Regions from separate parts of the Arthrobacter sp. FW306-1B-G06A genome, predicted to be linked through region 3. Evidence: riboswitches for the same ligand, from Rfam matches in the RefSeq annotation. Region 3 holds a riboswitch; each other region holds the start of a gene.
The links. Region 3 has a riboswitch for S-adenosylmethionine ahead of metX (homoserine O-acetyltransferase MetX). Riboswitches for the same ligand answer to the same signal wherever they lie in the genome.
Positions count from the first base shown of each region.

Region 1: another riboswitch for S-adenosylmethionine. It lies ahead of AC3WJM_RS14065 (hypothetical protein); the one in region 3 lies ahead of metX (homoserine O-acetyltransferase MetX).
Region 2: another riboswitch for S-adenosylmethionine. It lies ahead of AC3WJM_RS15020 (DUF1737 domain-containing protein); the one in region 3 lies ahead of metX (homoserine O-acetyltransferase MetX).
Region 4: another riboswitch for S-adenosylmethionine. It lies ahead of AC3WJM_RS03110 (aminotransferase class V-fold PLP-dependent enzyme); the one in region 3 lies ahead of metX (homoserine O-acetyltransferase MetX).

Region 1 is NZ_JBYSXB010000025.1:37,256-44,922, forward strand. It holds gene AC3WJM_RS14055 (helix-turn-helix domain-containing protein) at 1-411, opposite strand, end outside; gene AC3WJM_RS14060 (sodium:solute symporter family protein) at 715-2,247, shown strand; SAM riboswitch class IV at 2,329-2,448, shown strand; gene AC3WJM_RS14065 (hypothetical protein) at 2,463-2,783, shown strand; gene AC3WJM_RS14070 (hypothetical protein) at 2,808-2,996, opposite strand; gene AC3WJM_RS14075 (VIT1/CCC1 transporter family protein) at 3,345-4,451, shown strand; gene AC3WJM_RS14080 (matrixin family metalloprotease) at 4,499-5,419, shown strand; gene AC3WJM_RS14085 (polysaccharide deacetylase family protein) at 5,522-6,475, opposite strand; gene AC3WJM_RS14090 (purine-cytosine permease family protein) at 6,487-7,667, opposite strand, start outside.
Region 2 is NZ_JBYSXB010000028.1:21,179-28,845, reverse strand. It holds gene AC3WJM_RS15050 (GMC oxidoreductase) at 1-364, shown strand, start outside; gene AC3WJM_RS15045 (PAS domain-containing protein) at 361-762, shown strand; gene AC3WJM_RS15040 (cupin domain-containing protein) at 759-1,286, shown strand; gene ocd (ornithine cyclodeaminase) at 1,561-2,592, opposite strand; gene AC3WJM_RS15030 (Lrp/AsnC family transcriptional regulator) at 2,752-3,183, opposite strand; gene AC3WJM_RS15025 (hypothetical protein) at 3,239-3,598, shown strand; SAM riboswitch class IV at 3,703-3,815, shown strand; gene AC3WJM_RS15020 (DUF1737 domain-containing protein) at 3,826-4,083, shown strand; gene AC3WJM_RS15015 (rhodanese-like domain-containing protein) at 4,080-4,490, shown strand; gene AC3WJM_RS15010 (O-succinylhomoserine sulfhydrylase) at 4,491-5,699, shown strand; gene AC3WJM_RS15005 (glutamate--cysteine ligase 2) at 5,696-6,964, opposite strand; gene AC3WJM_RS15000 (endonuclease domain-containing protein) at 7,188-7,667, shown strand, end outside.
Region 3 is NZ_JBYSXB010000013.1:14,107-21,773, reverse strand. It holds gene AC3WJM_RS08925 (bifunctional o-acetylhomoserine/o-acetylserine sulfhydrylase) at 1-416, shown strand, start outside; gene AC3WJM_RS08920 (S8 family peptidase) at 477-2,834, opposite strand; SAM riboswitch class IV at 3,050-3,165, shown strand; gene metX (homoserine O-acetyltransferase MetX) at 3,179-4,300, shown strand; gene AC3WJM_RS08910 (hypothetical protein) at 4,302-4,694, opposite strand; gene AC3WJM_RS08905 (SGNH/GDSL hydrolase family protein) at 4,760-5,602, opposite strand; gene AC3WJM_RS08900 (alpha/beta hydrolase) at 5,672-6,319, shown strand; gene AC3WJM_RS08895 (RNA-binding S4 domain-containing protein) at 6,385-6,615, opposite strand; gene AC3WJM_RS08890 (DMT family transporter) at 6,649-7,667, shown strand, end outside.
Region 4 is NZ_JBYSXB010000004.1:66,998-74,664, forward strand. It holds gene AC3WJM_RS03095 (MFS transporter) at 1-1,015, shown strand, start outside; gene AC3WJM_RS03100 (metal-dependent transcriptional regulator) at 1,042-1,755, opposite strand; gene AC3WJM_RS03105 (class I SAM-dependent methyltransferase) at 1,785-2,561, opposite strand; gene AC3WJM_RS03110 (aminotransferase class V-fold PLP-dependent enzyme) at 2,613-4,025, opposite strand; SAM riboswitch class IV at 4,061-4,173, opposite strand; gene hisN (histidinol-phosphatase) at 4,333-5,145, opposite strand; gene rsgA (ribosome small subunit-dependent GTPase A) at 5,205-6,320, opposite strand; gene aroA (3-phosphoshikimate 1-carboxyvinyltransferase) at 6,323-7,667, opposite strand, start outside.

The DNA.
Region 1 (7,667 bases), on a different contig from region 3:
CAGGACGTCGACGTCGCAATCGACGGCGTAAAGCTCGGCTTCTCCCCGGCCGCGGGGCTCGATGGAAGCCTGTAGGATCTGCAGCCGTCGTTCCGACCGGGCGGTCAGGAGCCGCTCCACGATTCCCTGGCCGCCAAGCGAAATCCGCGGCCCATCGTCGCGCCGCGTCAGGTGCGTCTCAGGTGCGGCGAAAAGATCGCCGATGGAGACTGAAAGAACTTGGCAAAGCGTCACAAGGGAAGCGACCGACGGCGATGTCAGGTCACGTTCCACCCGGCTCAGGAACCCTTTGGTCAGGCCGGTGGCGTCGGCAACCTGCTCGATGGTGAGCCGCTGCGATTGGCGGGCGGCACGGATTCTGGAACCGATGGCAACGGGGACATTGCTCGGTTCAACGGGGAGAGCCTTCATTCACGAACCTTTCAGGCCGTTTCTGCGGCCCTGTCATTGCAGCAATAGTAGCCGGATCGCCCGCGCGGCAGGGCCTTTGGCAAGCTGGAGGAGCGCCGATGAGTCTGCTGGGCGAGACAGCACCTTGACTGTTACTCGCATCACTACGTATCCTCATAGGCAACAAGTGTTGTTTGTGAGGCATACATCACAGACTACTCTCCCCAATCACCAGCGCAGAGACCTTCCGCAACCCGCAACGAAACCCAGCGGACCGGCGTCGGAATCCCCAAGGGCTCTGCGCATCACTTTCAGGAGCCAACCGTGGACTCTTCGTTCATCAATATTGCGATCGTGGTGGTGTATTTGCTCGCCATGCTGGCCTTCGGCTGGTGGGGCAAGTCGCGCACCAAGAACAACAGCGATTTCCTCGTGGCAGGACGCCGCCTCGGTCCGATGCTCTACACCGGCACCATGGCCGCAGTCGTCCTCGGCGGCGCATCGACGGTTGGCGGCGTCGGCCTCGGCTACAAGTTCGGCGTCTCCGGCATGTGGCTGGTTGTCGCGATCGGTTCGGGCGTGCTCCTCCTGAGCCTGCTTTTCGCCGGCACCATCCAGCGGCTGAAGATCTACACGGTCTCCCAGATGCTGAGCCTGCGTTACGGACAGCGCGCCACACAGACTTCCGGCATCGTCATGCTCGCCTACACCCTGATGCTGTGCGCCACGTCCACGGGCGCCTACGCCACCATCTTCGTTGTCCTCTTCGGCTGGGAGCGCTGGCTCGCCATCGCCGTCGGCGGCGCAATCGTCCTGGTCTACTCAACGATCGGCGGCATGTGGTCCATCACCCTCGCCGACCAGGTGCAGTTCATCATCAAGACCGTGGGCATCTTCTTCCTCATGCTCCCGTTCGTCCTGAACGCCGCAGGCGGCTTCGATGGCATCCGTGCCCGCGTTGACGCCAGCTTCTTCCAGTTGGACGGCATCGGAGCACAAACCATCATCACGTACTTCGTGGTCTACACCCTGGGCCTGCTGATCGGCCAGGACATCTGGCAGCGCGTCTTCACCGCCAAGACTCCCAAGGTGGCCCGTTGGGGCGGTGCCACCGCGGGTATCTACTGCGTCCTGTACGGCGTCGCCGGCGCATTGATCGGCCTTGCCGCCCGCGTGGCACTGCCCAACATCGACGTGAAGGCCCTCGGCAAGGACGTCGTCTACGCCGAGGTTGCCACGCACATCCTGCCGATCGGCATCGGCGGCCTCGTGATGGCCGCAGCAGTCGCGGCCATGATGTCCACGGCTTCCGGAGCCCTCATCGCCGCGGCCACCGTTGCCCGCGCCGACGTGGTCCCGTTCGTGGCCAGCTGGTTCGGCAAGACCGTCAACACCGACGACACCGAGAACCCCGAGCACGACGTCAAGGCCAACCGCTACTGGGTCCTCGGACTGGGCATCGTGGCCGTGTTGATATCCATGGCGGCGCAAGACGTCGTGGTCGCCCTGACCATCGCCTACGACATCCTGGTGGGCGGCCTGCTGGTTGCCATCCTGGGCGGCCTGGTCTGGAAGCGGGGCACCGGTATTGCCGCGGCCTGGTCCATGGCCGTGGGGTCCGTACTGACCCTGGCCCTGCTGATCGCCTATGCCACGGGAATCATCCCCAGCGAAGACGGCGTCTACGCCAACGATCCCATCTATTGGGGCCTCGGAGCCTCGTTGCTGGTGTACGTCGTGGTCTCGCTGCTGACGCCTCCCACGGAGCCCCAGGTCCGCGAAGCATGGGACCGTCGCGTCGCCGGAGGAGTCACCGAGGAACTCCCGCTGGAGGCCCACCCGGTGGCCAGCCACTAAGTTTCACAGAGTCAAGTACGACGGCGGCGCCTCACCTTTTTCCGGGGTGCGGCGCCGCCGTCGCATGTACAGTAGGAAGAGCTTCAAGAGATGTGGCGCCAAGCTCCGACTTGCCACACGCCAACCCCATGTTCACGGGTGGTTCGGATGAAGAAGCGGCCCGGCTCGGACCAGAGACAACCGAACGGGCAAGAGCAACTCCACAGGAGAAGGCCATGCCTTTCGAAAACGGCGCCACCGCCATAGCCGACCGCACCACCCAGCCCAGCACCCTCTTGTCGCCCCGCCCCCGCCGGGTGGACGAATTCGTCCGGGTGATTCCCGGCGTCGACCTCTCCCAAGGCTCCGTCACGTTCGTCGTGGACGGAAACCTGGAACGCTATTGGCACCATGAGCCGCGGCTCATCACCCAAGCCCTTTCAAAAGCGGTCCAGCCCGCCCGCTGGTTCCCCGCCACACGGAAACTCACCCTGACGGTGGCGGCAACCGGGCACCGGGCAGGCGTGCAGAGGCACTTCATCCTGAGCGCGTTTTAGCTCCGGGGTTTAGCGAGCCCGGGGCTATTCGAACTCTTCGTCCTCGCGGTGTTCCTCTGCGTCGAGCGGAACCACCCGTTCGTCGTCGTCGAGGACCTCGGATTGTTCCTCCCAGTCCTCGTCCACCTCAAGGTCTTCGCTGTAGTCGTAGGCGGGATCGGCCTCGACCGTGGGACGGTCGGGGTGGCGGGCGTGGGTTTCGGTGCTGTCCATGGTGCAACCTCCGTTCGACGTGCCGCTGAGCCCATCGCACAGGCACATGAGGCAGCCGGTCACCACGCTACCCCGCCAATTCGTGGACCCTGTCCATCCATCCCAGCACTGCCCCCAGCCGCGGTCAAGGCCTCCCGGGAGCCTCCCGTTTTTGAGGCGCGCCTAAAACGTCCAGTGAGGATTGCCAGCCGAAAAACCGCGGAAATTGGCGATAGAGTGGAGCCGCAATGAGGCGATGAAGCCCGCCCCAGCAACCCAGGAGTCCCGGTGCACCCGCACGCAGATCCACAGAACCCGACAGATCCAGACAACGCGCATCCCGACAATCCCTCGGACCAAAGCAGTCCATTGCAAGATGAAGCGGCCCCCAAGACTCCCCCGTCGTCGTCGGACATCAAGCGCTGGCGTCAGTACTTGGCGGACGAGCGGGCCGAGGCCGCCGTGTACCGCCAACTGGCGCAGCGCCGCGACGGCGAGGAACGCGAAATCCTGTTGGCACTCGCAGAGGCCGAGGGCCGCCACGAGGCACACTGGCTCAAGCTCCTCGGGGAACATGCCGGCATGCCGAAGGCGGCCTCGATCCGAAGCCAAATGCTCGGCTTCCTCGCCCGGAACTTTGGATCAGTGTTCGTGCTGGCCCTCGCCCAAAGGGCTGAAGGCCGCTCGCCTTACGCCAAGGATCCAGCAGCGACCCGCGCCATGGCGGCTGACGAACAGATCCACGAGGAAGTAGTCCGCGGCCTGGCGACGCGCGGCCGCAACAGGTTGTCCGGCACTTTCCGCGCGGCCGTATTCGGCGCCAACGACGGCCTTGTCAGCAACCTCTCACTCGTAATGGGCATGGCGGCCACCGGCGTCCCCGCCACTGTGGTCCTGTTCAGCGGCATCGCAGGCCTGCTGGCAGGCGCGCTGTCCATGGGTGCCGGCGAATATGTCTCTGTCCGCTCGCAGCTCGAGCTCCTCAAGGCCACCCGCCCCACCCAGGCCACGCTGACCGCAGCCCCGGCCCTGGACATCGAGCACAACGAGCTGGTCCTCGTGTATCTGGCCCGGGGCATGTCCCGCGAAGCCGCCGAACACCGGGCCGCTGAACGCATGGGCGTCTACAGCTGCGATTGCGATCCCAGCCTCTCCCTGCACCCCGAAGTGGAAGAAACCGTCAATGAGCACGAGGCCGTGGGCTCCGCCTGGGGCGCCGCGATCTCGAGCTTCTGCTTCTTCGCTTCGGGCGCCATTGTGCCCATCCTGCCGTTCATCTTCGGCATGACCGGCTTCGCGGCGCTTGCTGTGGCCGGCACGCTGGTGGGCATCGCGCTTCTGTCGACCGGCGCCGTCGTCGGCTTGTTGTCCGGAACCTCGCCGCTGACCCGCGGCCTCCGGCAGCTCGCCATCGGTCTCGGCGCGGCCGCGGCCACGTATGGGCTGGGCTTCGTCTTCGGCGCTGTCATCGGTTAGTACCGCCGGCCCGCTGGGGTGCCGGGTACGGGGATTTGGGGGAAGACTTGCATTCAAACTACGGGTACGACGGCGGCCCGCCGCCCAAGCGCCCCAGCACCGCGCTCGCGCTGTTCCGAAATTTGATGCTGGTGGCGGTGGTCGCTGCCGTAGCCGTGTTGGTCAGTGGATTCCTCCGGGGCGACCCTGGAATCACCGGCTTGCTTCCGAACCTGGCCCCGTCCGCCCACGCCACGGCAAGCAGCTCCGGGCCGGGCGGGGCTCCCGGACAGGGTCAGCCAAAGGCGGCCCGCGCGCCGGATACACCGCCGCCTGGCCTGGAAGAAGCCGGCCACCCGCTTGGCTCCCCCGCCAAGCCTGCGGTGGCCAGCAACTCCTTCAAGTTCCTGGCCACCAATGCCGACGGCACCCCCGTGGGCTACTCTCCGTGCCGGCCACTGCACTACGTGGTCAACGCGGCTCTCGCCCCGGCCGGATCCGAGGGGCTCATCGCCGACGCCATTGCAAAGATTGCCGCTGCTACGGGCCTCACATTCGTTGACGACGGCACCAGCAAGGAAACCCCCTCCGAGAAGCGCAAGCCGTACCAGCCCGCGCTCTACGGAGACCGTTGGGCCCCGCTGCTGATTTCCTGGACCACTCCCGAGGCGGCTCCCGCATTGACAGGATCCGTCATCGGAACCGGCGGCAGCACCATGTACAGCTTCGGCACCGGACCCAAGAGCTACGTCTCGGGAAGCCTGGACTTGGACGCCCCGCAAATCACGGAACTGCTGGGCGTCTCCGGCGGCGCCCATTACGTCTCCGCGGTGATCCAACACGAACTTGGCCACGTGGTTGGCCTTGACCACGTAGACGATCCGATCCAGCTCATGTACCCGGAGATCGGCGCCCCTGATGGTTTGGCGGCCGGAGACCTGAATGGACTCTACAAACTCCACACCGCTCTGTGCCGCACCGACCTGTAGCCCGGCCCACCCTTAGCCCGGCCCACCCAACTAGCTCGCATTAGGTGTCGTTTTGGGCCCTGATAACGACAACAACTGCGAGTCAGTTGGGTGGGGACGGGCTTAGTTGGGGGCGGTTTCCAGCACGCGGGCGGACGTGAAGCTGGCTCCTGCGCCCGGGTAGGACGGGACCTCGATCCGGGCGTGGCTGTGGATCTCGTTCACCGTGGCCTTGGTGTGCTCGGCGATCCGTTCCAAGGTGGTCACCCACATCCCGTCCATGGCCTTGACTCGTCCGATCAGCTGCTCCAAGGCAACCGCCTTGGACGGACGGCCGGAGATGAAGGGGTGGTTGGTCAAGACGAAACAGCTGCCTTGGGTGTGGTGGGCTTCGGCTTCGAGGGTCCACATCTCCAACACCTTGGCCGGACTCTCGATGACCCCGCTGCCTGTCACTCCCGGATAGAACGCGTATTGTTCCCAATCGTCCAAGGCCCAATCCACCGGGATCTCCACGATGTCCCGCGAATCACCCGAATCCGAGGCAACCGCCATGCGGTAGGGGGCATCGCCGTCGAGCAGGCTTGAATCGTAGAGGAAGCCACGGTCCGCGAGCAGCGCCGGCGAATGCCAGTTGAGCTCCCACCACGGTGCCCTGTAGCCGACCGGCCTGACCCCGGCTACCTTCGCGAGCGCGTCGAGCCCGCGGTCCAGGTAGTTGGCCTCGGTGGCGGCGTCGATTCCCTGCATTGGCTCGTGCAGGTAGCCGTGGTGGGCGACTTCATGGCCGCCGTCGACGATCCGCCGCACCACGTCCGGATAGCTCTCCGCCGTGAACCCCGGGATGAAGAAGGTTCCCTGGATCTCTTGGCGCTCGAGGATCTTCAAGAGTCGCGGAACAGCAACCCTCGGGCCATACGACTGGTGGCTCATGAGGGACATGCGCCTGGTGCTCGTGGGATCGTGCGCGATGGTGCAGGATTCGGCGTCGACGTCGAACGTGAAGGACGCCGCTGCCCTGAAGCCTTCAGGCCAAGTGATCGAGTGTGCCTCGTCGGGGAAAGCGTTGGTGGTCATCGGGTGTCCTTTCAGTCGTTGACCAGATTGGCGACGGCGTCTTCCGCAACGGGCTGCGGCGCCGCGGTCTCGGAAGACAGCGGAAGGTACCGGGCATGGACCCGTGGGCCCAGCGCGCCATAGACTGCCGCGGCAACAAGTCCGCCGGCCAGCCAGGACAAGTCGATCCCGCCCATGGCCGTGGCGATGGGGCCTTGCATGATCGGCAGGACGCCGTACATGAACAGCCACGTGGCAAAGATGCCTACCAGGAGCGCGGTGATCCCGGCCCAGTTGAACGCCGGGAGCCGGCGGGTACCCACAGGGTCGAAGAGCCGGTCGACTGCTACGGGGCTGCGCTTGTCCACCCAGAAGTAGTGCACCAACATGATGCCTCCCCACGCGGCTACCCACGCCACGAGCCCGCCGAGCCACGTGCTCAGCGTTGACGCGAAATCCTCCTGCAGGATGAAGAACACGACGCCGACCAGGGCCAGGAGTCCGACGAAGAGGTTCAAGGAGCGACGCTTGGCCTTGATGTCCAGGGCCTGGGCAGCTACCGAAAAGGTGTAGATGTTCAGGATGTTCGTCGCGATGGGACCGTGCAGCACCAGGAAGAGCACCGGGATGGCCAGCACGCCGAAGTTGTCCACGATGAGGTGGCCGGGATCGGCCGTGCCGCTTTTCGTTGCCAAGCTGGCGCCAAGGATGCCGAGCCACACCACCGGGAGAAACTGGCCGAATACGGAGGCCAGGTAGACCTTGTGCTTGGGGACGGACTTGCTGACGAAGCGTGAATAGTCCGCCGCGTAGGTGAACCAGGTGATCCCCCAGCCGATGCCGATAACCGTCATCACGGTGGTCATGGCCGCGATCCGCGCGCCGCCCTCAAGGACAGCACCGGGAGGGCCTGCGTAACCCCAATCGATGTTCATGCCGAACCAGGCCACGGCGGACATCGCGATCAGCACCACGATGGTGGGCGGGACGGTCCACTTCTCGAAGGCCGCGATGGCCTTGTAGCCGAACCAGGCGATGGTGACCTGGGCGGACATGATCAGGAAGGCCACCAGGATCTTGGGGCCTACGTTGGGCTGCTCGGGATCGACCATGCCGAGCTTGCCGAGGAGTGCCATCACGAGGTCCAGGATGATCCAGGTGTTGACGGCGCACCAACCGATTCCGAGGAGCGCCTGGATGGCGCTCGGGAGGT
Region 2 (7,667 bases), on a different contig from region 3:
GGACACCATGGACGAGGGAACCTTCCAGATGCTGGAGCGGGTCCTCTCCCCGGCCGGCGCGGAGCGGGTCGAATACTGGCGCGGAGATCCCGACGACGGAACCTGGGGTGCCGAGCGTCCCGCCATCCCGGAGCGCCGCGTTCCGGGATTGGTCCACGAAAGCTCGAGCCTGCCGATCGGCGAAGAGGAGGACGCCGTCGTCGGAATCGACTACCGACTCAACGGCGTGCAGAACGTCTTTGTCACGGGCGGCAGCCTCTGGCCCACCGGCGGTTCGTGGAACCCGACCATGACAATGGTCGCCTTGGCGCAAGACCTCGCCGAAAGACTCGAGGCCGACGGCGGAGCGGCGGCAGCGCCATGACTGTCGCCCCGGCGCTGGACCCGGCGCTCCTTCCCACGGTTCCGCCTATGAGTGTCGCCGATGTGCTGGACAGGCAGGACGGCGTGTACTGGGTGGTGAAGGACGCGAATTCGGTCTTCCTGTGGGTCAACCAGAACTTCGCGGACCTGGTGGGCATGGATAAGTCGGAGCTGATCGGGCACCAGGACTCGCGCGCGGAACACGTTGCGCACGACAAGGAAGTAATGGCGAGCGGAAAGCCGTTGCTCAACTTCCACGAGACCATCGCCGTCCCCAGCAAGGACGGCGGCATGGTGAATGTGGACATCGTGACCCAAAAGGGGTTGCTGCGGGCCCCGGGCAGCAAGGACATCATCGGCATCACCGTCTGCTTCTCACTGAAGGACCCGGTCACATGAGTGGATTCGCAGAGGACTGGATCAAACGGTTGGACATGTCCCCTGCTAGCGTGGGCGGCTGGTTCGCGCCCGCGCTCGTGAGCAACGAGGACATCGCCGGATCGGCGCTGCCTCCGCGTTTCGGCGTCGACCATCCGCTCTACAGTTCCAACTGGTACCTGCTGGAGGCGGGTGAGGTCCTCCAGTTGCACGCCCTCAAGCAGGACGAATTGTGGTTCTTCCACGTGGGGACACCGATCAGGCTGCACGTCTTCTCCCGGGAGCTCGGACTTCAGGACTTTGGCTATACCGAAGCCTTGTTGGGGCCGGATCCGGAAGCAGGCGAGATGTTGCAAGGAGTTGCCCCGAACTCCACCTGGTTCGGTGCCGAGTTGGCCGGGCCGGGGTTCGCCTTGGTGAGCTGCAGCCTCGCACCGGGATACGAGAGATCGGACTCCGCGAAACCAACGGCACGGGACATCGAGTCGCTCGTCATGAGGTTCCCCGGGCATGCCGAGCTGATCCTGCGCCTGGCGGTGGTGTAGCCGGGGCCGGCGGGATGGGCTGGGCAGGCGGGATGCCCGGATAAAACGTCTGGTGCGCCGGTTCTGGGGCCGGCGCACCAGGCTTCTCCCACCCAACTGACTAGCAGTAGTTGTCGTTTAGAGGCTCCAAAACGACAACAAATGCGTGGGCCCACGCCGCCCGGGTTCCCTGGCCGTGGGGCCCGCCGGCGAGGGTCCCTGCCTGAGCTCGCGAAGGCTGGGAGCCGACGGGGACTTGCGAGGCGAGGGTGGCGGTGGGGACCAGTTGGGCATCTCAGGAGCCGATCGGCGACAGTTCCCGCACCAGGCCGAAGAGGTCCTTGGGGTCATCGGGATTAGCGACGAGGTCAATCTCCTCGAAGAACTCCGAACCCTCGACGGCATCGCGGAGATAACGCAAGGCGGAAAAGTCCTCGATCGCGAAGCCCACGGAATCGAATATCGTGATTTGGTCCCTGGAGGTCCGGCCCGGAGCGTGCCCGGCCAGGACCTGCCAGAATTCGGTGACGGGAAAATCGGCGGACATTTGCTGGATCTCGCCTTCAATCCGCGTCTGGGGATCGTACTCCACAAAGACGTCACCGATGCCGAGGATGGCAGCGTCGAGTTCAGTCTTCCCTGGGCAGTCGCCTCCGATCGCGTTGATGTGGACTCCGGGCGAAACCTGGTCTGCCGTCAGGATGGTGGCGTTGGCCTTGTCCGCCGTGCACGTGGTGACGACGTCGGCTCCCTCCACTGCATGGGCCGCTGAGCCTGCGATGGTGATCTCGAAGCCGAGGGGAGCCATGTTCCGGACGAACTTCTCCATCGCTGCCGGGGCCGTGTCCCAGATCCTCACACTGTTTATACCCAGGGCCGCCCGGAAGGCCAGCGCCTGAAATTCGGATTGGGTTCCGGTTCCGATCATCGCCATGATCCGGGCATCGCGGCGCGCAAGTCTCTTTGCGACCATCCCGGACGTGGCCGCCGTCCGCAACGCTGTCAGAACTGTCATCTCCGCAAGGAACGTCGGGTAGCCGTTGTGGACGTCGGACAGGACACCGAAAGCTGTCACGGTCTGGAAGCCGCGCGCGGGATTCGAGGGGTGTCCGTTTACATACTTGAAGCCGTAGGTTTCCTGGTCGCTGGTGGGCATCAGCTCGATGACGCCAAATGGCGTGTGGCTTGCCACCCGCGGAGTCTTGTCAAAAGATTCCCACCGCCGGAAGTCGTCTTCCAGGTACTGCATCATCTCCGAGATGATGGTCTCCGGGCCCCGTCCGGCCGTCCAACGAACCATATTGCGGACATCGACAAAGCGCGTCATGTGCGCTCCTTTCCCTCATAAGCACTGTTGCTACGAGGCTACGGAGCGGCGATATGCATCCACAATTGCCAAAGTACGTACTTTTCATTGAAAACATGCACAAAATGATGACTGCTTATGCACACAATGATCAACGGCAGGCGTCCGTCATAAAAGCGACTATCGCAGGACGGAACTGAGCAGCAGGCTCGTCTCGCTATTGACGATCCCCTCGATCCCGCGGATCCTGCCCAACACCTGGTCAAAGTCGCTGAGGCTTTCCGTGCGCAACTCGGCCACGAGATCCCAACCGCCGTTCGTGGTGTGTAGCGCCCAAATCTCGGGAAGTCCGCGGAGTTGGCGAATGACCTTGTCCGCCGACCTTCCCTCCACGGCAATGAGCGCAATGGCCCGGATCGCAAGTGGATCCACCTCGTCGCGCACCCTCGCGGTGAAGCCAACGATGGTCCCCGAGGAGACAAGACGCTCAAGCCGGCTATTCACGGTGGCCCGAGCAACGCCCAGCTTGCGCGCAAGGCTCGCCACGGAGGCCCTGCCGTCCTCCCGGAGAGCGGAGAGGAGCTGGCGGTCAAGGTCGGTGAGTGCTGCCATAAAGATAAACGTATCGCCCATTCCCCAAGCGGGCCTGAGTCCGTAGGGTATCGACATGAGCATCTACATCAGCCCCGACTCTGCTGCATGGTCCCTGACGGCCATGGCGACTGGTGCGTCAGCGGGATCAATCGATGATGCAAATGGCATGTCCAACCTGGTGAAGGAAATCTACGAGACAGAAGGTTTCGAAGCCTTGTCGGGTGTGGTTTTTGCATTGGCTCATCACAACAGCCTCTCGCTGCATGCACTCGCCACGGCCACCGGGATATCCGTCCACGAACTGCTGGAAATCCGGAAGCATCAAGGTTCCACTTTTCATCACTCCCCTACGGCAGTAGCATCGCGGTTCGACGCCATTCCACCCCGGATCCAGGCCAGCCTGGAACCGCTGCCCAATGAAACCGAGTCCTAGGACGCTGGCACCCCAGCCCTCGCCAGCCTGGCTGCCGTCCGGTTACGGAACATGACGTCGGCCGGTGATGCAGGCCGCCGTCGTGGATGTTATTTTTCTTCTTGAGTAATGAGCACCAGCGCGAAGCCCTGACTTGCTGGTCGGCAACCCTCTCTCCGGCGGGGTGCCTCAGGTGACTACTCGGCGTATCGACACTTTCGAACTGCAAGCGTGACTGAGGAGCACCAATGCCTGAACCCACCGAAGAAAAACTCTCGTACCGTCTCATCACGGGCCCTGACACCAAGGAATTCTGCGAGCGGATCTCCACCGCCCTCGCGGAGGGATACGTGTTGCACGGCAGCCCGGCCGCGACCTTCAACGGCACGGACGTAATCGTGGCACAGGCCATCGTCCTGCCCGCGGCAATCGCGAGCGCAGATGCCGCCGTTGCCAATGCGGTGGACCAGCTGGATGAAGAGTTCGACGGCGAGGGCCACGCATGAGCTACGCAGGCGACCTCAGCCCGCACGACGCCTGGGCCAAGCTCGAGCAGGGCGCCATCCTGGTGGACGTCCGCACCGAAGGCGAGTGGGCACACATCGGCATCCCGGACACCAAAGCCACCGAGAACGATCCCCTGTTCATCCAGTGGAACCTGGCCGGAGGCATCCCCAACACCCGTTTCATCGAAGAGTTGACGCAGCAGGCCCCGGAGGCGGACGGCACCGAACTGGTTTTCCTCTGCCGCTCCGGACAGCGCTCCATCGCCGCCGCGATTGCCGCCACCCAGGCCGGCTACACCTCCTACAACGTCCTCGAGGGCTTTGAGGGCGAGCCGGACCGCTACGGCGAGCGAACCGTGAACGGCTGGAAAAACCGTGGACTTCCGACGAACCTGGGGAACATCTAAGTGACTTTCAATCCTGACGCCGCCAGCTGGAGCCCTGACACCCAGGCCGTCCGCGGCGGTCTTGACCGTACCAACTTCCAGGAAACGTCCGAGGCCGTCTTCCTGAACTCCGGCTTCGTCTACGAGTCCGCCGCAGCCGCCGAGCGAGCATTTACGGGCGAGGACGAACGCTTCGTCTACTCCCGTTACGGCAACCCCTCCGTAGCTACCTTCCAGGAGCGCCTCCGCCTGCTCGAAGGCACCGAAGCGTGCTTCGCGACGGCGTCGGGCATGTCCGCTGTCTTCACCGCCCTCGGTGCGTTGCTTGCTGCCGGTGACCGCGTAGTTGCCGCCCGCTCGCTCTTCGGCTCCTGTTTCGTCATCCTCAATGAGATCCTGCCGCGCTGGGGCGTCGAGACCGTATTCGTCGACGGGCCTGACTTGGACCAGTGGCGTGCTGCCCTGTCCGAGCCGACAACGGCAGTGTTCTTCGAGTCGCCGTCGAACCCCATGCAGGAAATCGTGGACATCGCCGCGGTGAGCGAGCTGGCCCACGCGGCCGGCGCCACGGTGGTCGTCGACAACGTCTTCGCCACCCCCCTCCTGCAGCGCTGCGGCGATCTCGGAGCAGACGTGATTGTCTACTCGGGCACCAAGCACATCGACGGCCAGGGCCGGGTCCTCGGCGGAGCGATCCTGGGCACCAAGGAGTTCATCGACGGTCCCGTCAAGCAGCTCATGCGGCACACCGGTCCGTCGCTTTCCGCGTTCAACGCCTGGGTCCTGACCAAGGGCCTGGAGACGATGGCGCTGCGCGTCAACCACTCCTCGGCGTCTGCGTTGCGGATCGCCGAGTGGCTCGAGGAACAGCCGGCCATCAGCTGGGTCAAGTACCCGCTGCTGAAGTCGCACCCGCAGTTCGAGCTCGCCGCAAAGCAAATGAAGGCCGGCGGAACTGTGCTCACCTTCGAGCTGCTCCCCTCCGCGGGGCGATCGGCGAAGGAGGCCGCTTTCGCGCTGCTGGACGGGCTCGCCGTCATCGACATCTCGAACAACCTCGGCGACTCCAAGTCCCTCATCACCCATCCCGCCACCACCACGCACCGTGCCATGGGTCCGGAAGGCCGCGCGGCAATTGGCCTGAGCGACGGCGTCGTGCGGCTTTCGGTGGGGCTGGAGGATGTGGACGATCTCATCGGGGACCTCGAGCGGGCCCTCAAGCAGGTCTAGCCGGGCGCTTCGCGCCAGTCCTGGCGCACCCAGGTGAGGACGGGTTGCGGCTTGGTGTCGCTCTCGTCCCTCTCTGAGCGCATCGTGATCTGGACGGCGTGCTCGACGACGGCGGCCAGCCCGGCGGCGTCGGGCGCGCTCCCGTTGCTCTCGCTCCAGCGCCCGGCAACACCACGCTGTTCGATGGCGCCGTTGCCACGGCTCAAGATGGCTGCCACGCCGGTTTGGACCAAGTCGAATTCACCCTGTTCGGCGAGCACGGGTTCCAAGTATTCCACCAACGACCAGACGACGTCGGCGGCGGGCTCCGGGCGAAAGGTTCCGAAGTCCAGCAGTTCGGTACGCAGTCCGAAGTTGCTTGCTTGCCAGGACGCCATCCGCAAAAGCGCAGTGGGCACGGCAGCGGGCTCTATTCCGGCATGGTATTCACGAACAGAAGTCTCAACCAGTGCCCTGACGAGCACCGCGATGAGCGCCGCATCCTCGGCCCGGAGGCAGACATCGGCCACCCGGACCTCCACCGTGGGAACGTGCCGGGACAGCCTGGCGTCGAAGTAGACCATCCCCTCGTCCAGCAGCACTCCCGTTTCGATGAGCCTCCGGACAACCCGTCGGTAAGCAGCCAGGGACCCGAAGATGGCTGACGGCCCCGACGAAGGCCAGCGGTTCCACGCCTGCGTCCGATAGCTCTCAAAACCCGTGGCCAGGCCACGCCAGTAGGGAGAATTGGCGCTCATCGCCGTGAAGACCGCGAGCTTGTCCCGGATGCGGTCCAAGACCATCACGCCTTCCTCGGGGGACTCGATCGATGTGTGCACGTGGAATCCGCACGTGAGCTGTTCGTGCGCCGTGATACCGAACCGTTCGAGCATGATGGCGTACCGGGGATCCGGAGTGGTGTGCAACGCAGCATCCACGGGCGATGTGGCCAACGCGGCGATCCGAGCGCCGTGGCGCCGAGCGGCATGGCTGGCGAGGCCGCGCCCCCTGCGGATCTGGTGCAGGAGCTCGGCGTAGCTGCGGCATGGGCGGGTCTGGGTTTCGATCTGCTCAAGTTTGAGCTCGTGGCTTAGGCCGGTATCGGGACCGTCGATCTCCTCGAGGGTGGGTCCGGGTTCGGTGCCATCCTGGGCGGCGTGGGCAGCGTCATCGTGGGCGGCGCCGTCGTGGGCGGGGGCCGAGAGGAGCGCGTCGGCAAGCGCGAGCGGCTCGCCGGTAACGGGATCGACGATCAGCAACTCCTCTTCCACACCAAAAGTGCGCACGGATCAATTGTGCGCCATGGCAGCCTTGCGGAGACAGACCGGGATTTTGCGGGCCGCCCGAGGGATTCTGCTGGATCACTCCGACAGGACCGGGGGACAGCCTCTATTTTCCGGGCATTAGCGATAAGCCACCCCCGGGTGATCCAGCAGAATGTCCGCCAACTCATCCACATACGGCACATTCCCTGGGGCGTCAGCCGCAATTCCATGGATAGCTGGATCCATGGATGCTTTGGAATTCCTTGCCACGGTGGGTGGGGTCGCGCGCGTGGGCCTACTGCGCGCCAGCGGCTATACGCCCTCAGCCATCCGCAAGTTGGCTTCCGCCGGGGCACACCAACCGCGAAAAGGCGTGTGGGCCCTCCCGTCAGCGGATCAGGAATACCTCACGGCGATCCTCAATAACGGGCATGTCACCTGCGCGAGCGCAGCTTTACGCTACGGCCTGTGGATCAAGGACAAGCCCATGCGCGTGCACCTGGCTACGCGGCACTGCCGGGGCCGGGGCTTCGTCCGGCATGGCGGCCTACGCCTATCTCGGGAGAATGCCGTCCCCTTGGCATCCGTCGAGGACACTGTGATTCACGCATTGGTCTGCTTGCCAGAGGTCGATGCCATTTCGATTGCGCAGTCTGCCATGCAGCAGTTCGGCATCCCGCGGGCCCTGCTCGAAAGCGAGATCTCCGCCAACTACTACGGAAAC
Region 3 (7,667 bases):
TGCGGGTGGAACGCCACGTGGACAACGCCACCAAAGTGGCGCAATGGCTCGAAGGGCGCGACGACGTCGAATCGGTCGCGTATGCGGGGCTGCCATCCAGCCCGTGGTTCGAACGAGGACGGAAGTACGGGCCACGGGGAACCGGCGCCGTGGTGTCCTTCACCATCCGGGGCGGGATCGACGCCGGCAAGCGCTTCGTGGACGCCCTGGAGCTGCATTCCCATGTGGCAAACATCGGCGACGTCCGTTCCCTGGTCATCCACCCCGCGTCCACGACGCACAGCCAGCTGACGCCTGAACAGCAGGCCGTGGCCGGCGTGAGCCCGGGACTGGTGCGGCTGTCCGTCGGGATCGAGCACATCGACGACATCCTCGCGGACCTCGAGTCAGGATTCCGGGCGGCCAAGGGCAGCTAGGCCAGCCGCCGGTTCGTTCCGTGATGGGTCGCCCACTCCGGTGGGCGCCCCATCTCGCGGTTAGCCCGCGATGTAGTACCCGGAAGTGTCGGCTATGAGCTGCACTGTGCCGTTGGAGTTGTTGGTGAAGGAAATCGTACCGTCCGGAGCAACGGGCGTAATGGCGAAGTTCGGGATGATCTGTCCCGTCGCGTAGTTCACGTTCGAGGTGCTCGGCTGCGGGCTTCCTCCGGCGTAGGCGGTGATGAACCCGAACGACGTCGGGTTGGCCACGGTGATGTTCATCGCGACAGCGGAAACACCGGACGCTGGAATGCCACCCTGTCCCGCGACCTTGACGTTGATGGTCTGTCCGGGGGCAACAGGTCCGTTGATCCCGCCGGTGCCGTTACGGGTATCCAATTGGCGGAACGGGGCCTGCGCGGAAAACGCCCCGGCGGTTGACGGTGTGCCCGCAAGGTAATAGCCCGAGGTATCGGCGATGATCTGGACGGTTCCGCCGGAGGTGTTCGTGAATGAAATCGTCCCGTCGGGAGCGACCGGCGTAATGGCGAAATTCGGAACGATCTGTCCCGCCGCGTAATTCACGTTCGAGGCGTTCGGACGCGGAGTCCCGCCTGCGTAAGCGGTGATGAAGCCGAACGACGAGGGATTGGCCACCGTGATGTTCATCGCGACGGCGGAAACACCGGAAGAGGGAATACCGCCGCGGCCTGTGACTTTGACGTTGATGGTCTGTCCGGGGGTAACGGGTCCGCCGACGCCGCCGGTGCCGTCACGGGTATCCAGCTGCCGGAACGGGGCCTGGGCGGAGAACGTCCCGGGAGCGGGCGACGCGCCAGGCGTGAGGGAGTAACCGGTGATGTCGGCGATGAGCTGGACCGTGCCGTTGGAGCTGTTCGTGAAGGAAATCGTGCCATCGGACCCCACCGGCGTGATCGCGAAATTCGGGACGATCTGCCCTGGGGCAAAATTCAGGTTCGAGGTCGCCGGACGATTTGTTCCGCCGGCGTACGCGGTGATGAAGCCGTTCGACGTCGGGTTGGCCACCGTGATGTTCATTGCGACAGCGGAAACTCCGGTCGCCGGGAGGCCGCCGCGTCCCGCAACCTTGACGCTGATCGTCTGTCCGGGGGCGACCGGCCCGTTGACGCCACCGGTCCCGTCCCGCGTGTCAAGCTGCCTGCAGGGGGTTGTAGCCGCAAATCCGCCCAACGGGTCTTGCGACGGCGAAAAGAGCGACGGGCTGACGTACAGCAGCCGGTTAGGCATGCAGTTTCCGGTCGACTGGACTATTCCGGCTGTTGCGCCGACGGTCAACGTTGCCGAGACCTGCGCGGGGCTCCACGAGGGATGCATGGCGAGGAGCATCGCGGCCGCTCCTGCCGCATGCGGAGAGGCCATCGAGGTTCCGTTCAGGACAGCCGTTGCGGTATTTGACGTCTGCCAATCCGAGGTGATCTGGACTCCTGGTGCGTACAGGTCGACGCAGGGACCGTAGTTGGAGAACGATGCCTGCCGGTCGAAGCTGTCGCTCGCGGCCACCGTGATCGCGGCAGGCACTCGGCTGGGGGACAGCGTGCACGCGTCCGTGCTGGAATTGCCGGCCGCCAAGGTGACGGTAATGCCGTTATTGATCGCGCCCTGGACAGCGTCGTCCAGGCTCTGGTTCGCAGGTCCGGAGAGGCTGAGGTTGGCGACGGCGGGTTGGCCGGGCTGGTGCTGCTGGACCATCCAATCGAGGCCGGCTATGACGTCGGAGGAGTATCCCGTACCGTCGCAACCAAGGACCCGCACCGGCACGATGGTTGCCGACTTGGCCATGCCGTAGGTGCTGCCGGCCGTGATGCCTGCTACGTGCGTCCCGTGGCCGGCGTCGGGCATTGCCGGATCGGTGCAGGGGGCATTGGCGGGCTGCCCCGAGAAGGCACTCCACCCCGCGGTCACCCGACCGCCGAAGTCCACATGGGTGCCAAGCACCCCGTTGTCCACAATGTAGACCTGAACCCCGGCGCCGCTCGAAGGCGGGGTGTAGCTCCCGGACAAAGGGAGGGTGCGCTGATCGGTCCGGTCGAGGTTCCAGGGTGCCGGCGCTTGGGTGTCCGAAATCCGAACCGGTGTGTCCCGCTCGACCGATGCCACGTGGCTCGACTTCGCCAACGCAGCGGCCTTCGCTGGCGTCGCCGTGACGACCGCGGCCTTCACGGCATGCGTGAACGTTTTGTCCACCGAGACTCCCTGCGAGCGCAGCTCCGCGGTCTTCCCGTCAACGTCGGTGCCTTCGGCGTAGTGGACCACGTATCTGTCTTCGCGTGCTGCCGGAGTCGTGTCGGCGTGCGCCGGCAGCGGCACTCCCACGGTGAAACCTGATACCAGCAAGAACAGGGCTATTGGAACGACGCCGGATGGCTTTTTCACGAGCTTCAATCTTCCTGTGACGCACAGTGGCGGCGGAGACATCCGAAGGATGCAGACTGCTGCGCCCAATTCTATCTCCAGTCACACAGGCATCACCCGTCTCTTCAATTTCAGACATCCACAACCCCGGCTTCGTGAACAAAACGCGGCCAAGTGTCACAAAGCTGTCATAATCTTCGTCAGAAGGGGTCCGGTTTTCCTAGACTCTTCCCATAGGTCATGAGTGCCAGCGACAGCCCCGGCTTGCTGGCCGGCAACCCTCCTTTCGCGGCGGGGTGCCCCGGGTGAAGACCTGGCCCTTCGCTGTGTTGGCGGCGGGCAAGCGCGATGTGAGGTGTCGACGAATGACAATTGCTGCAACAGCCATACCCCTTTCAGGTACCCAGGACGGAACCCTCAAGTATGTTTCCGTAGGAGGGCTCGAACTGGAGGCCGGGGGTTTCCTCCCTGAGGTCGTCCTTGCGTACGAGACCTGGGGCCGGCTCAACGCCGACGCTTCCAACGCCGTCCTCGTGGAGCATGCACTGACCGGCAGCACCCATGTGGCCCGTGGCGAGAGCGACGAAGAAGGCTGGTGGGAGCAACTCGTTGGTCCCGGCGCCACCATCGACACGGACCGCTACTTCGTGGTCTCCGTCAACATCGTGGGAGGCTGCTACGGCAGCACCGGGCCGTCGTCGAGCGCTCCTGACGGCAAGCCGTGGGGCTCCCGCTTCCCGCTTGTGACCTTGCGGGACAGCACTGTAGCCGAAGCCCGGCTGGCCGACGCCTTGGGGATCCACAGCTGGCACACCGTGGTGGGCGGGTCCATGGGCGGTGCCCGCGCACTGGAATGGGCCGTCAGCTATCCGGACCGCGTCAAGCGATGTGCCGTGATTTCGATCGGGGCGTACAGCACTGCCGAACAGATTGCGTTCGCGCAGGCCCAGACGCTCGCCATCCGGCAGGACGCCGACTTCAAGGGCGGCGACTACTATGGCCAGGCCGCGCCCGAGGCGGGGCTGGCCCTCGCCCGGCGGATCGCCCACATCACCTACCGTTCGGCGGATGAACTGGACTTCCGCTTCGGCAGGAACGCCCAAGGCGGCGAGGCGCCCCTGCAGGCTGCGGCCTTAGGGGACCGGGGCCGCTACCAGGTGGAGAGCTACCTCGACCACCAGGGACGAAAGCTGGTCCAGCGCTTCGACGCCAACAGCTACATCGCCATCACCGAGGCGCTCATGAGCCACGACATCACTCGCGGCCGGGGCTCGTTGGAGGACGCGTTGTCCGTGGCCACGGCGAAGTTCTTCGTTGCCTCGGTGGACTCGGACCGGCTCTATTTCCCGGAACAATCGCACGAGCTGGCCAAGGCCTTGCCCGGAGAAGTCCCCGTTCATGTGATCGAGGCGCCCATCGGGCACGACGGTTTCCTCACCGAGATCGGCCAGCTCGGCCCCCAGCTGCGGGAGGCGTTCTTCGGCTGAATCAGCCGTTCATGATCTCCTGGCGGAGCTTCATGTAGTCCTCCATGGCAATTTTCCCGTCGCTGTACTCCTGGTCGAGTTCGGCCAGTTTCCGTGCCCGGTAGCCTTGCGGCGCGCTGTCCGGCTGGGGCGCGCTGTTCGCTTGCGGAGTAGCCGACGACGGCGGAGCGGCCTGAGGTGCGGGCATTCCCACCGGGGGTTGCGGCTCAGCCGGGAAGATGACCGGGGGTTGCTCCGGGTATCCGACGGGGTAGTGCTGTGGAGGATAGGGCTGCCCGGGGTAATCCTGCGGAGGGAAGTCCCGGAGCCTGCGCTGGCGCGATCGGTTGTACATGCGGATCCCCATGGGAATCAGCCAAGAGCAGACGATGATCCAGAAGATCACATTGTTCACGGTGGAGGGCCTCCCTAGTCTTTCACCAGCTTAGCCCCGCTCCCTGTGACCCACACGGCTCCGGTTCAGCTCCGGGGCAGGATGGTGTCGGCAGGACCGAAGACGGGTCCCGGCGTCGGGCGTTTCGGCAGGATGCCGTCGCCGGAGGAGCGGTGCCGGATCCGGCGGATGACCCACGGGACAAAATACTCCCGGGCCCATACGAGGTCGCCCGAGCGGGCCTCGCGCCAGCTGCGCTGGGGGAGCGGCTTGGGGAACAGCGGCTCGAGGTTGTGGGGCACATTGAGTGAATCGAGGACCATCGCCGCGATGGTGTGATGGCCGAGCGGCGAGAAGTGCAGGCGGTCTTCGTCCCACATCTGGGAGTTGGAGAGTTGCCGCAGGGACCACATATCGGCGATCACGGCATCGTGGCGGGCGGCCACCGTGCGGAGGTTTTCGTTGTAGATGGCCACTTTGCCGCGGATCCGGCCGAGGACCGATGACGCGGTGTCCGGACCGTTGAAGAGAACCACGGTGGCGCCGTCGGAACTCAGGGTCTGCACTGCGGCATCGAGTTTCTCGGCCAAGGCGTCGGGATCGCCGCCGGGACGGATGAGGTCGTTGCCGCCTGCGGAGATGCTCACGAGGTCCGGCTTGAGGTCCATGCACGGGCCAAGTTGTTCGTCGAGGATCTGCTGGAGCAACCGCCCGCGGATGGCCAGGTTGGCGTAGGCGAAATCCCGGTGTCCCCGGCTCAGTTCCTCGGCTACGCGGTCGGCCCAGCCGCGATGTCCCCCGGGGTTGTTGGGCTCGGGGTCGCCGATCCCTTCGGTAAAGGAATCACCCAATGCCACATAGCGGGTCCACGGATGAATCCTTTCGTCCGGCTTTGGTCCCACCGTGGGATCAATGTCACTCACGTCCATATCCTGCCTCTTGCTGCAACGCCACGCGCCCGTAGCTTGTTACTCATGGGTAACTGCAAGAATAGTCCCATGAGTCAAGCTTCCGCCTTTCCTGCCCCGGTCGTTTTGTGGTCCCACGAAGAGGAGGAGCGGGCTGGCAAGCCATTGCTGGTTCTGTTGCACGGTTACGGGTCCAACGAGCAGGACCTCTTCAGCCTTGCAGGCTTGTTGCCCCAGGACTTCGTCGTCGCTTCGCTCCGTGCGCCGATCGCGACGGGCCCGGGCTTCACGTGGTTCCCGCTCACGGCGTCCATCGACTATTCCCTCGATGCCGTCAAGGACGCCGCGGAGTATGTATTTTCCTGGTTGGACTCCTTCAAGTCCCACCACAGCTCGGTGACGCTTCTCGGGTTTTCCATGGGCATGGCCATGGCCACCTCGCTGTTGCGGCAGCGCCCGGCGGACTTTGCCGCCGTCGTCGGGCTTTCAGGCTTCGCCGTCGACGCCGATGCGGACCCCGCATTCCGCGACGCCGAACTGGACGGTTCCGTGCCGCTCTTCTGGGGACGGGACCAGCAGGATCCTGTTATCACCCCGGACAAGATCGAATACACCATGGACTGGGTCCGAAAGCACACAGACCTCACCAAGGTGCTCTACACAGGCATGTGGCACGGCATCAACCAGCAGGAAATCGGCCACGTTGGCGAATTCCTGGAGCACAAGGTCCTCTCGTAGCAACGCGGGGTCACTTACGGCCCATTCCGAGGTACGTTATAGGCCGTAAGTGACCCCGCGTTGCCCTAGGAAGCGGCCGCGATCCGCACCGTCTGTCCGTTGACGGTCACCGTATCGCCGACATGGAGTTGGCGGCCGCGCCGATCGTCGATCTCGCCGTTGACTTTGACCAGGCCGTTCTTGATGAGTTCCGTGGCTTCCACGCCGTCCTCCACCAGGTTGGCGAGCTTCAGGAGCTGGCCGAGTCGGATCATGTCGTCGCGGATGGGGATTTCTTCGATTTCCGGGTTGCTCATACAAGCAATGATGCCTGAAGTAAGGTGGTGAAAATGCCGCAATCGTCCCGTCCCGCCATCCGAAGCACCTCCCGTCCGTTGCTCACCGGCCTGCTTCTCGCGGTGGCCAACGGTACGCTGCTTCCGGTCCAAGGCCGGATCAACAGTGCGCTGGGGGCAAAGCTCGACGACGGCGTGGCGGCCGCCGTCGTCAGCTTCACTACCGGGCTGGTACTGATCGCCGTGATCGGCCTTGCGCTGCCGAAAGGCCGCGCTGGTTTGCGCCGGATAGTGCCTGCCGTCAAGGAGCGCAGCTTTCCGCGGTTCTATGTGGTGGCTGGCGGGATCGGCGCCCTCTACGTGATTGCCCAATCGTTCACCATTGGCCTTCTTGGAGTCGCGTTGTTCACGGTAGCCGTGATCACAGGGCAGACCATGAGCGGCCTGTTCGTGGACCGGCTCGGCATCGGTCCCGGCGGGAAACGCTCGATCACGGGGGTCAGGATTTTGGGAAGCATCCTGACGATCGCCGCCGTCGCCTGGGCCGTGTCGCCGCGCCTCGGGGCTGCGGCCGACGTCGGGTCCTTGCTGTTCCCGATCCTGTTGCCAGTCGTGGCGGGTTGCCTCATGAGTTTCCAACAAGCCATGAACGGGACTGCCACGGTGCACTACGGCAGCCCCATCGCCGCGACGCTGGTGAATTTCGTGGCCGGAACGGTCATTCTCTGGATCGCCTGGCTCATCAAGGTGTCGTTGCTTGGTCCCGGGCACGCCCTTCCTGCTGAGTGGTGGTATTACGTGGGCGGCCCGATGGGGTGCGTCTTTATCGGCCTGGCTGCTTTGTTGGTCCGCAGCCTCGGTGTTTTGGTGACGGGGCTGGGGATGATTGCCGGGCAGCTGCTCGGATCCCTCGCGCTTGACCTGGTCCTGCCGGCTCCGGGAACCGTGGTGGCTTTCCCCACGATCCTTGGCACCTTGCTGACCCTGTTCGCCATCATCGTTGCCACGCTGCCTTGGCCGAAGGGCGCGCTCTCTCCCCGCCGTCCCGCCAAGCGCCATTCGGGCCAGTCCCT
Region 4 (7,667 bases), on a different contig from region 3:
ATGGTCCGGTTGGACCAGCGCGGCCGCCATCGTCGCGCCGCTGATCGGCGGCGCATCGGTCGATCTGCTGTCCTGGCGCGTCATCTTCTTCATCAATGTGATTCCGGCCGTCGCCGTCTGGCCGATCCTCGCCGGGCTGCGGAAGTCCGATGCCGCCACGGACACGAGCAAGAAGATCGACTACCTCGGCGCGTTCCTTGCCATGGTGGGACTCGGTGGCCCTGTCTACGCCTTCATCGAACAAGGGCGCATGGGCTGGGGCAACATGGTGGTCTGGATGCCGCTCGCCCTCGGAGCCGTCGGCCTGGTCCTCTTCCTGGTCCACGAAGCCAGGACCCCTGAACCGATGCTGCCCCTGAGGCTCTTCGGCATCCGAAATTTCGGCTGGGGAAACATTGCCACGCTCGCCATTTACGGCGCCCTGTCATTGGGCTTCTTCGCCGTGGGCATCTACTTGCAGCAGGTGGGAGGGATGAAGGCCACCACGGCGGGCATCGCGTTGCTCCCCGCGACGGTCCTCCTGATGCTCACGGCCTCATTCTTCGGCGGGCTGGCCGGCAAATACGGTCCGCGGTGGTTCATGACGGCCGGACCATTCATTTGCGGAATCGGTTTCCTCATGACCTTGGCCGTCCAGGAGCCCTTGAACTACTGGACGCAAGTGCTGCCCGGGCAGATCGTCTTCGGGATCGGCCTGAGCACCTTGGTGGCGCCCCTCACCGCGGCCATCCTCGGCGCGGTACCCACGGAAGAGGCAGGGATCGGTTCCGCAGTGAACAACGCTGTTGCCCGTATCGCAGGCCTGATCTGCATCGCGTTTGCCGGGCTCATCATCGGCCCGGTCTTCAGCCGCCAAGGCCTCATGAACGCCGTCGTGGTCACGGCCGTGCTGTTCTTCCTCGGGGCGGTGGCATCCGCCGTCGGGATCCGGAACCCGGTGCTGGGCGCTGCTGTAGTGGACTCTCCCGAAGGTCAAGCGCCCGACGACGGCGGGACGGCTGCCCAGCGCGCCTGAACAGTGCCTTCCACAACACAGCTTCGTTAGTGTTCCGCGAGGACGCAGCCGTCGTGTTCGACGTCGGTGGCCACCCAGAGCGCCGAGGCGACCTCATCCGCGAGATCATAGTCGCGGCTGCCCGGACCCTTTCCGATCCGGACCACAAGGGCACCACCGAACGGCTTGCGGCCAATCACCTGGATGGTGGCGTCGAGGTCGATTTCCTCTGCGGACAAGTACCGCAGCAACTCCGGGTTTTCGTCGCTGATCCGCGTGATCTTGCCGGAATGGCCGTCGTCGAGCTCGATCATGCGGTGCGCATGCGGCAGGCTCACCGAACCGTCCGCGGCAGGGATGGGGTCCCCATGGGGATCGCGTCCGGGGTTGCCCAGCTTGGTGGCCATGCGATCGATGAAGGTGTCCGAAACGGCGTGTTCGAGCATCTCGGCCTCGTCATGGACTTCGTCCCAGCTGTAGCCCAACTCCCTCACGAGGTAGGTCTCGATCAGGCGGTGGCGGCGGACCATGCCCAGGGCAAGCTGCATTCCCTGGGGGGTCAAGGAAATGGCGCTGTAGGGCTGGTGGTCCACCAGCCCTTGGTCCTTGAGCTTGCGGACCATCTCCGAGACGGAGGAATTGGCGACGCCGAGCCGTTGCGCGAGCTGTGAGGACGTGATGGGTTTGTCCTGCCACTCCGTGAAGGAGTAGATGACCTTGACGTAGTCCTCGATCGAGGAGGAGGGCGCACTGGTCTTCACGGTTCCAAGCCTATCGTGAACCGGCCGCATCAGACTTTCCGCGCCCGCCAGCTCTGCGTGAGATAGGGCAACGGGATGACCTCGCCCTCGGCATGGCCCAGATGCTCGAAAAGGTACCACTCGAGATTGCCCGTCACCTTGGCCCGGGTGGTCTCATTCGCCCTCAGGTAGTAACTGCGCGACTTCACGAGTTCGAGGATGTCCGCCGGAGTCACGGGATCCTCCCAACGCGTCACATGGCTTTCGAGGCCCGTGAACTCCCGGCCCACCACAGGCCGGAAGTCCGGTTTGTGGACATCGCCGGCATGCATGATGCGAGACAAACGATGGACCCAGGGCACCGACGTGTCCAGCTGGTTCCAGATCAAGCCGATCACACCCTGGGGCCGAAGGATCCGGGCGATCTCGGTGCTGGCGGCGAGGGGATCGCACCAGTGCCATGCCTGGGCAACGCTGACGACGTCGAATGCTGAGTCCGCGAGTCCAGTTGCCTCGGCCGTGCCCTCCAGGGCGATCACTTGTGGATACGTTTTGCGCAGTTGCGTGAGCATGTCCGCGGAGGGGTCCACTGCGGACACCGCCAGCCCGCGCTCGACGAGGAGCGATGTGAACTTTCCGGTGCCCGCGCCGATGTCTGCCGCGTCCCGCGCGCCTTCCGGCAGCAGCCAGTCAGCTGAATCCGCGGGGTATCCGGGCCGGACACGGTCATAGTGCTCTCCGCCGTCCTGGAAACTCTGACCGAGTTCAAGGCGCCGTTCCTCATAGAGCTTGGGGCCGGCTGACGTGCCTTTGGGTCGCGGGGCCACGCGGAAACTCCTTCGTAGGACAGGAAAAAATACCCTACGAATCTACCGCAATCAGTCGGTGCTGCACGGAGCTGCGCCCGCGGTCCCGGGAGTGTTGGGAGCCCATTCCGGGTAGCTGCGGTGATCGTTCGCGGGCACCCAACGGCCGGCGTCCACCACGTAGTCCCAACCGAGGCCATTGCTCTTGAGCGCCTGGATGCCCGCGATGAGCCGGGTGGCGTCTTCCAAACGCGACCCTACGCCGAAACTGGCCCGGAGGGATCCGGAGGGAAGGCCGAGGCGCTTGAGCAGCGGGTGGGCGCAGAAGCGCCCGTCGCGCAGGCCAATGCCGTGCTCGGCCGCGAGATAGGCCGCCACAAGTCCGGCGTCGTAGCCCTGGAGCGAGAAGTTCACGACGCCGATGGTGTCCTCGGGATCCGTGTCGCTGAAGATCTGGTGCACGGTCACGCCGTCGATTTCCTTGAGGCCTTCGACCAGGTGTGAGCGGATGGCGGCCTCGTGGGCGTGCCATTCGTCGTGGTCGAGGCTGGCGATGACTTGTGTGGCCCGGGCGAGGGTGGCCGCACCGAGAACGTTCGGCGAGCCGCCTTCGTGCCTGGCCGGTCCCGTGGCCCAGCTGACGGAATCGAGGCGCGCCTCCCGGACGGCGCCGCCTCCTGCCAGATGCGGCGTGCCGGCGTCGAGCCAGTCGGGACGGCCCACCAGGACACCCGCGCCGAACGGTGCATAAAGCTTGTGCCCCGAGAAAACCAAGTAGTCGACATCCGCGGCGGCGATGTTGATGCGGCGATGCGGGGCAAGTTGCGCCGCGTCCACCACAATCCGCGCCCCGAATTCGTGGGCCAAGGCAGCTAGTTCCTTGATGGGCAGGATTTCGCCGGTCACATTCGACGCGCCGGTGACAGCCAGGAGGCTGACGCCACCATGGGAGAGGGCTGTGCGGACATTGGCTACGGTCTCCGACAAGGTTTCCGCGGCAACAATGCTTCGGTGGGGGACGCCTTGCCACGGCAGCAGGTTTGCGTGGTGCTCGATGTCCAGGTAAAGGACTTCGTCGGTGTGCTTGCCGTCTGTGACCGGCAAGCAGCCGGCCAGGAGATTGAGGGAATCGGTGGTGTTGCGCGTGAAAATGACGGAATCGTCCGGCCGTCCGCCAACAAAGTCACGGACGATGTTGCGGGCGTTTTCGTAGACGGAGGTGCTGATTTGGGAGGCGTAGCCTGCGCCGCGGTGCACACTCGCGTAGTACGGCAGGATCTCGTTGAGGTACGCGGAAACAACCGTCAGGGCAGGTGCGGATGCGCCGTAGTCAAGGTTGGCGTAGCGGATGTGGCCGCCCTGGATCAGGGGTGCCTGCAACTCCGCGCCGGTGACCGCGGCCAGCGGGCGGGATGCCCGAGGCAGCTGCTGTGCGGTTTCGTGGTGCTGCGAAAGAGCCGTAGAAGTAATTGTGGCTGTGCTCATGGGACCTCACTCAAGAGGGACCCCTGCGTGCAGGGGGTCCGCGCTTGCCGCATCCGTTCCGGACCGGCCGGGTCGTCACCCGGGGCACCCCGCCGCGATGGAGGGTTGCCGGCCAGCAAACCGGGGTTTCGCGCTGGCACTCGTGACCTGTAAAGAGAGTAGGACACCGGCGAGGCGGGTTCCAATGTGACCGCGATTGTTAAGCGGATTGTTACACCGCCCGAAAAATGTGCCTTCAGCCGAAGAAAAAGCAGCGGACGCCCCTAAAAGGGGGCGTCCGCCGTCGTTTATTCAGTGAACAGGGGGGCTACAGAAGGTCGTCGAGTTCGGGGTTGAGCCTCTTGAGGACCTCGGAATGGAGGATCGAGTTCGTGGCGACGGCGTTTCCGCCGAAGGGGCCGTCCGCGCCATCCAGGGATGTGAAGCGTCCGCCGGCCTCGGTGACGATCGGCACCAAGGCGGCCATGTCGTAGACCTGGAGTTCCGGTTCGGCGGCGATGTCCACGGCGCCCTCGGCAACGAGGCAGTAGGACCAGAAATCGCCGTACGCACGGCTGCGCCAGACATCGTTCTCGAGGCCCAGGAAGTTGTCCAGCTTCCCGTGCTGCTTCCACTCGGAAAGCTCGGAGTAGGAAAGCGAGGCGTCTTCGAGCCGGGACACGTTGGAAACTTTCAACCGGGTGGCGGCGGCCAGCGACCGGCCCATGTAGGCGCCGGAGCCCTTGGCCGCCCACCAACGCTTGCCGAGCGCCGGAGCGCTCACGAGCCCCACTACTACTTCGCCCTCGTCCACGAGGGCGATGAGCGTAGCCCAGACGGGTACGCCGCGCACGAAGTTCTTGGTCCCATCGATGGGATCGATGATCCAACGCCTGGAGCCGTGGCCCGTGCTGCCGAATTCTTCGCCGAGGACGGCGTCGCGGGGCCGGGAGCGGGAGAGCTGCCCACGGATTGCTTCCTCGGCGGCTTTGTCGGCATCGGTGACTGGGCTCAGGTCGGGTTTGGTCTCCACCTGGAGGTCCAGCGCCTTGAACCGCTCCATTGTCAGGGAATCGACGGAATCGGCCAGCACATGGGCCAGCCGTAGGTCGTCGTTGTAGCTCGAATCGGGTTGGGTCATGGTTCCAAACTACCGTCTATTCGCCGGTGAGCCGGGGAGGTAGGACGGCATGCGCTGAGTTAGTTGACCGTACCCAGTTCCTTGGCCTCTTGGGCTTCCATGCGCGGGTCCGCACCAAGGAGCCTGCGGAGCGATGCAAGGCGGGCGGGGCCGGCCTCGCCCGCGTGGCCTTCGGCGACCCAGGAATCCAGCCCGCATCGAACGGCGGAGGCATCGTGCTTGCAACCACGCTCGCACCTTTCCGTCCCCGGCTCCAGGTCCGGGAAGGCGTGCAGGATGCGGTCCGGGTTCACGTGGGCGAGGCCGAAAGAACGGATGCCGGGCGTATCGATGATCCAGCTTCCGCCAGGGGCGTCGCTGAGCTTCAGTGCGAGGGCAGAGGACGAGGTGTGGCGTCCGCGCCCCGTCACGGCGTTGACCCCGCCTGTGGCGCGCTCGGCCCCGGTGAGGGCGTTCACCATAGTGGACTTCCCGACGCCTGAATGGCCCAGGAGGACGGTGACCTTGCCGTCGAGGTAGTCCCGCAACTGGCCGACGGCGTCACTGTCGAGGCGGGCGGACAGGCCGTCGTCGGAGCGGGCGTCGATTCCGGAGGCGCCTGCGTCGGCCGTCCGGCTGATGATGATGGGGAAACCGAGGCTCACATAGTTGGCGAGTAGTTCCGTCGGATCCTTGACATCTGCCTTGGTGACGAGCAGCAGCGGCTCGATTCCGGCGTCGTACGCTGCCACCAAGGCGCGGTCGATGAATCCGGTGCGTGGTTCCGGATTGGCTGCCGCAACCACCACCACGAGCTGGTCGGCGTTGGCGACGACGGCCCGCTCGATCGGATCCGTGTCATCGGCACTTCGCCGCAGGAGGGTCTTTCGCTCCTCGACGCGCACGAGGCGGGCGAGGGTGTCCGGTGCTCCGGACACATCGCCGACGAGCGCCACGAAGTCCCCGGGAACCACAGGGGAGCGACGGAGCTCCCGGGCGCGGGCCGCGATGACGATGCGCTCGTTGTCCGAGCTTTCGCCCACGATCGCGGTGTAGCGCCCGCGGTCGACTGTGATGATACGCCCGATCACGGCGTCGTCGTGGCTGGGGCGGTCCTTCGTACGGGGTCGTGTGCCCTTCTTGTTGGGGCGGATCCGGACATCGGACTCATCCCAGGAGCGTGCGTCGCGAGCCATCGTCAGTTGCTTGTCTCCATTGAAACGGTGTCCGCGGCAGCTGCGCCGGCAGTGAGCATCGACGCCCAGATGTGCGGGAATTCCGGCATGGTCTTTGACGTCGTTGCGATGTCTTCAACCTGGACACCCTCGACGGCGAGCCCCAGGATGGCGCCCGCAGTAGCCATGCGGTGGTCGGCGTAGCTGTGCACGACGCCGGCGTGCAGCGCTGCGGGCCGGATCACCAGGCCGTCGCTGGTTTCCTCGGCGTCGCCGCCGAGCCGGTTGATCTCGGCGACCAGCGCGGCCAGCCTGTCCGTTTCGTGTCCCCGCAAATGCGCGATGCCGGTGAGCCGGGAAGGACCGGTTGCCAGGGCGCACAATGCCGCTACGGTAGGAGCGAGTTCGCTGGTTTCATCGAAGTCCGCTCCCAGGATTTCCGGTCCGCCGGTGACCGTCAGTGTGCCGTTGTCCAGCGTGACGGTTGCACCCATGGTGGCGAGGATGTCCCGCCAAAGGTCCCCGACTTGCGTGGTGTTGGCCGGCCAGTTGGGGATGCGGATGGTTCCCTTCGTCGCCAACGCCGCGGCGAGGAAGGGACCCGCGTTGGAAAGGTCCTGCTCGATCCTCTCGTCGAACGCCTGGATGGTGCCGGGGGCGACCCGCCAATGGTTCGGCACGGAGTCATCCACCTGCACTCCGACGCCGCGCAGGACCGAGACGGTCATGTTGATGTGGTCGAGGCTCGGCACGGGCTTGCCGACATGCTCGAGGTGAAGGCCCTCATCGAACCGGGCGCCGACCAGCAACAGGGCGGAGACGAACTGCGACGAAGCGCTTGCGTCGATCACCAAGTGGCCGCCGCGGACAGAGCCTGTGCCGGAAACCTTGAACGGGAGGGAGTTCGCTGTATGCCCGTCGAGGCCGCTGACTTCCACTCCGAGTGTCCGGAGGGCTTCGATGATGGTGCCCATGGGACGAAGCCGCGCGTGGGGGTCGCCGTCGAACACCGAAGCGCCGTTGCGGAGGGCCGCGAGCGGCGGCACAAAGCGCATGACCGTGCCGGCCAGGCCACAGTCGATGGCGGTCTCCGACGCCGTGGCCGCGGGATCGATGGGGGTGACTTCAAGGTCCGGGCCGTAGTGTCCATCGCCGGGAACTTCGGTGATGGTGGCGCCAAGCTGGCGCAAGGCCTCGACCATCAAGGCGGAATCCCGCGAATGCAAGGGTGCCCGCAGCCTGCTTGGGCCGTTGGCCAAGGCCGCCAGGACCAGATAACGGTTGGTCAGCGACTTCGAGCCGGGAACCGTGACCGTGGCATCCACAGGGTGGCTGGCGAAGGGTGCCGGCCACAGGGGGAGTGCGGGC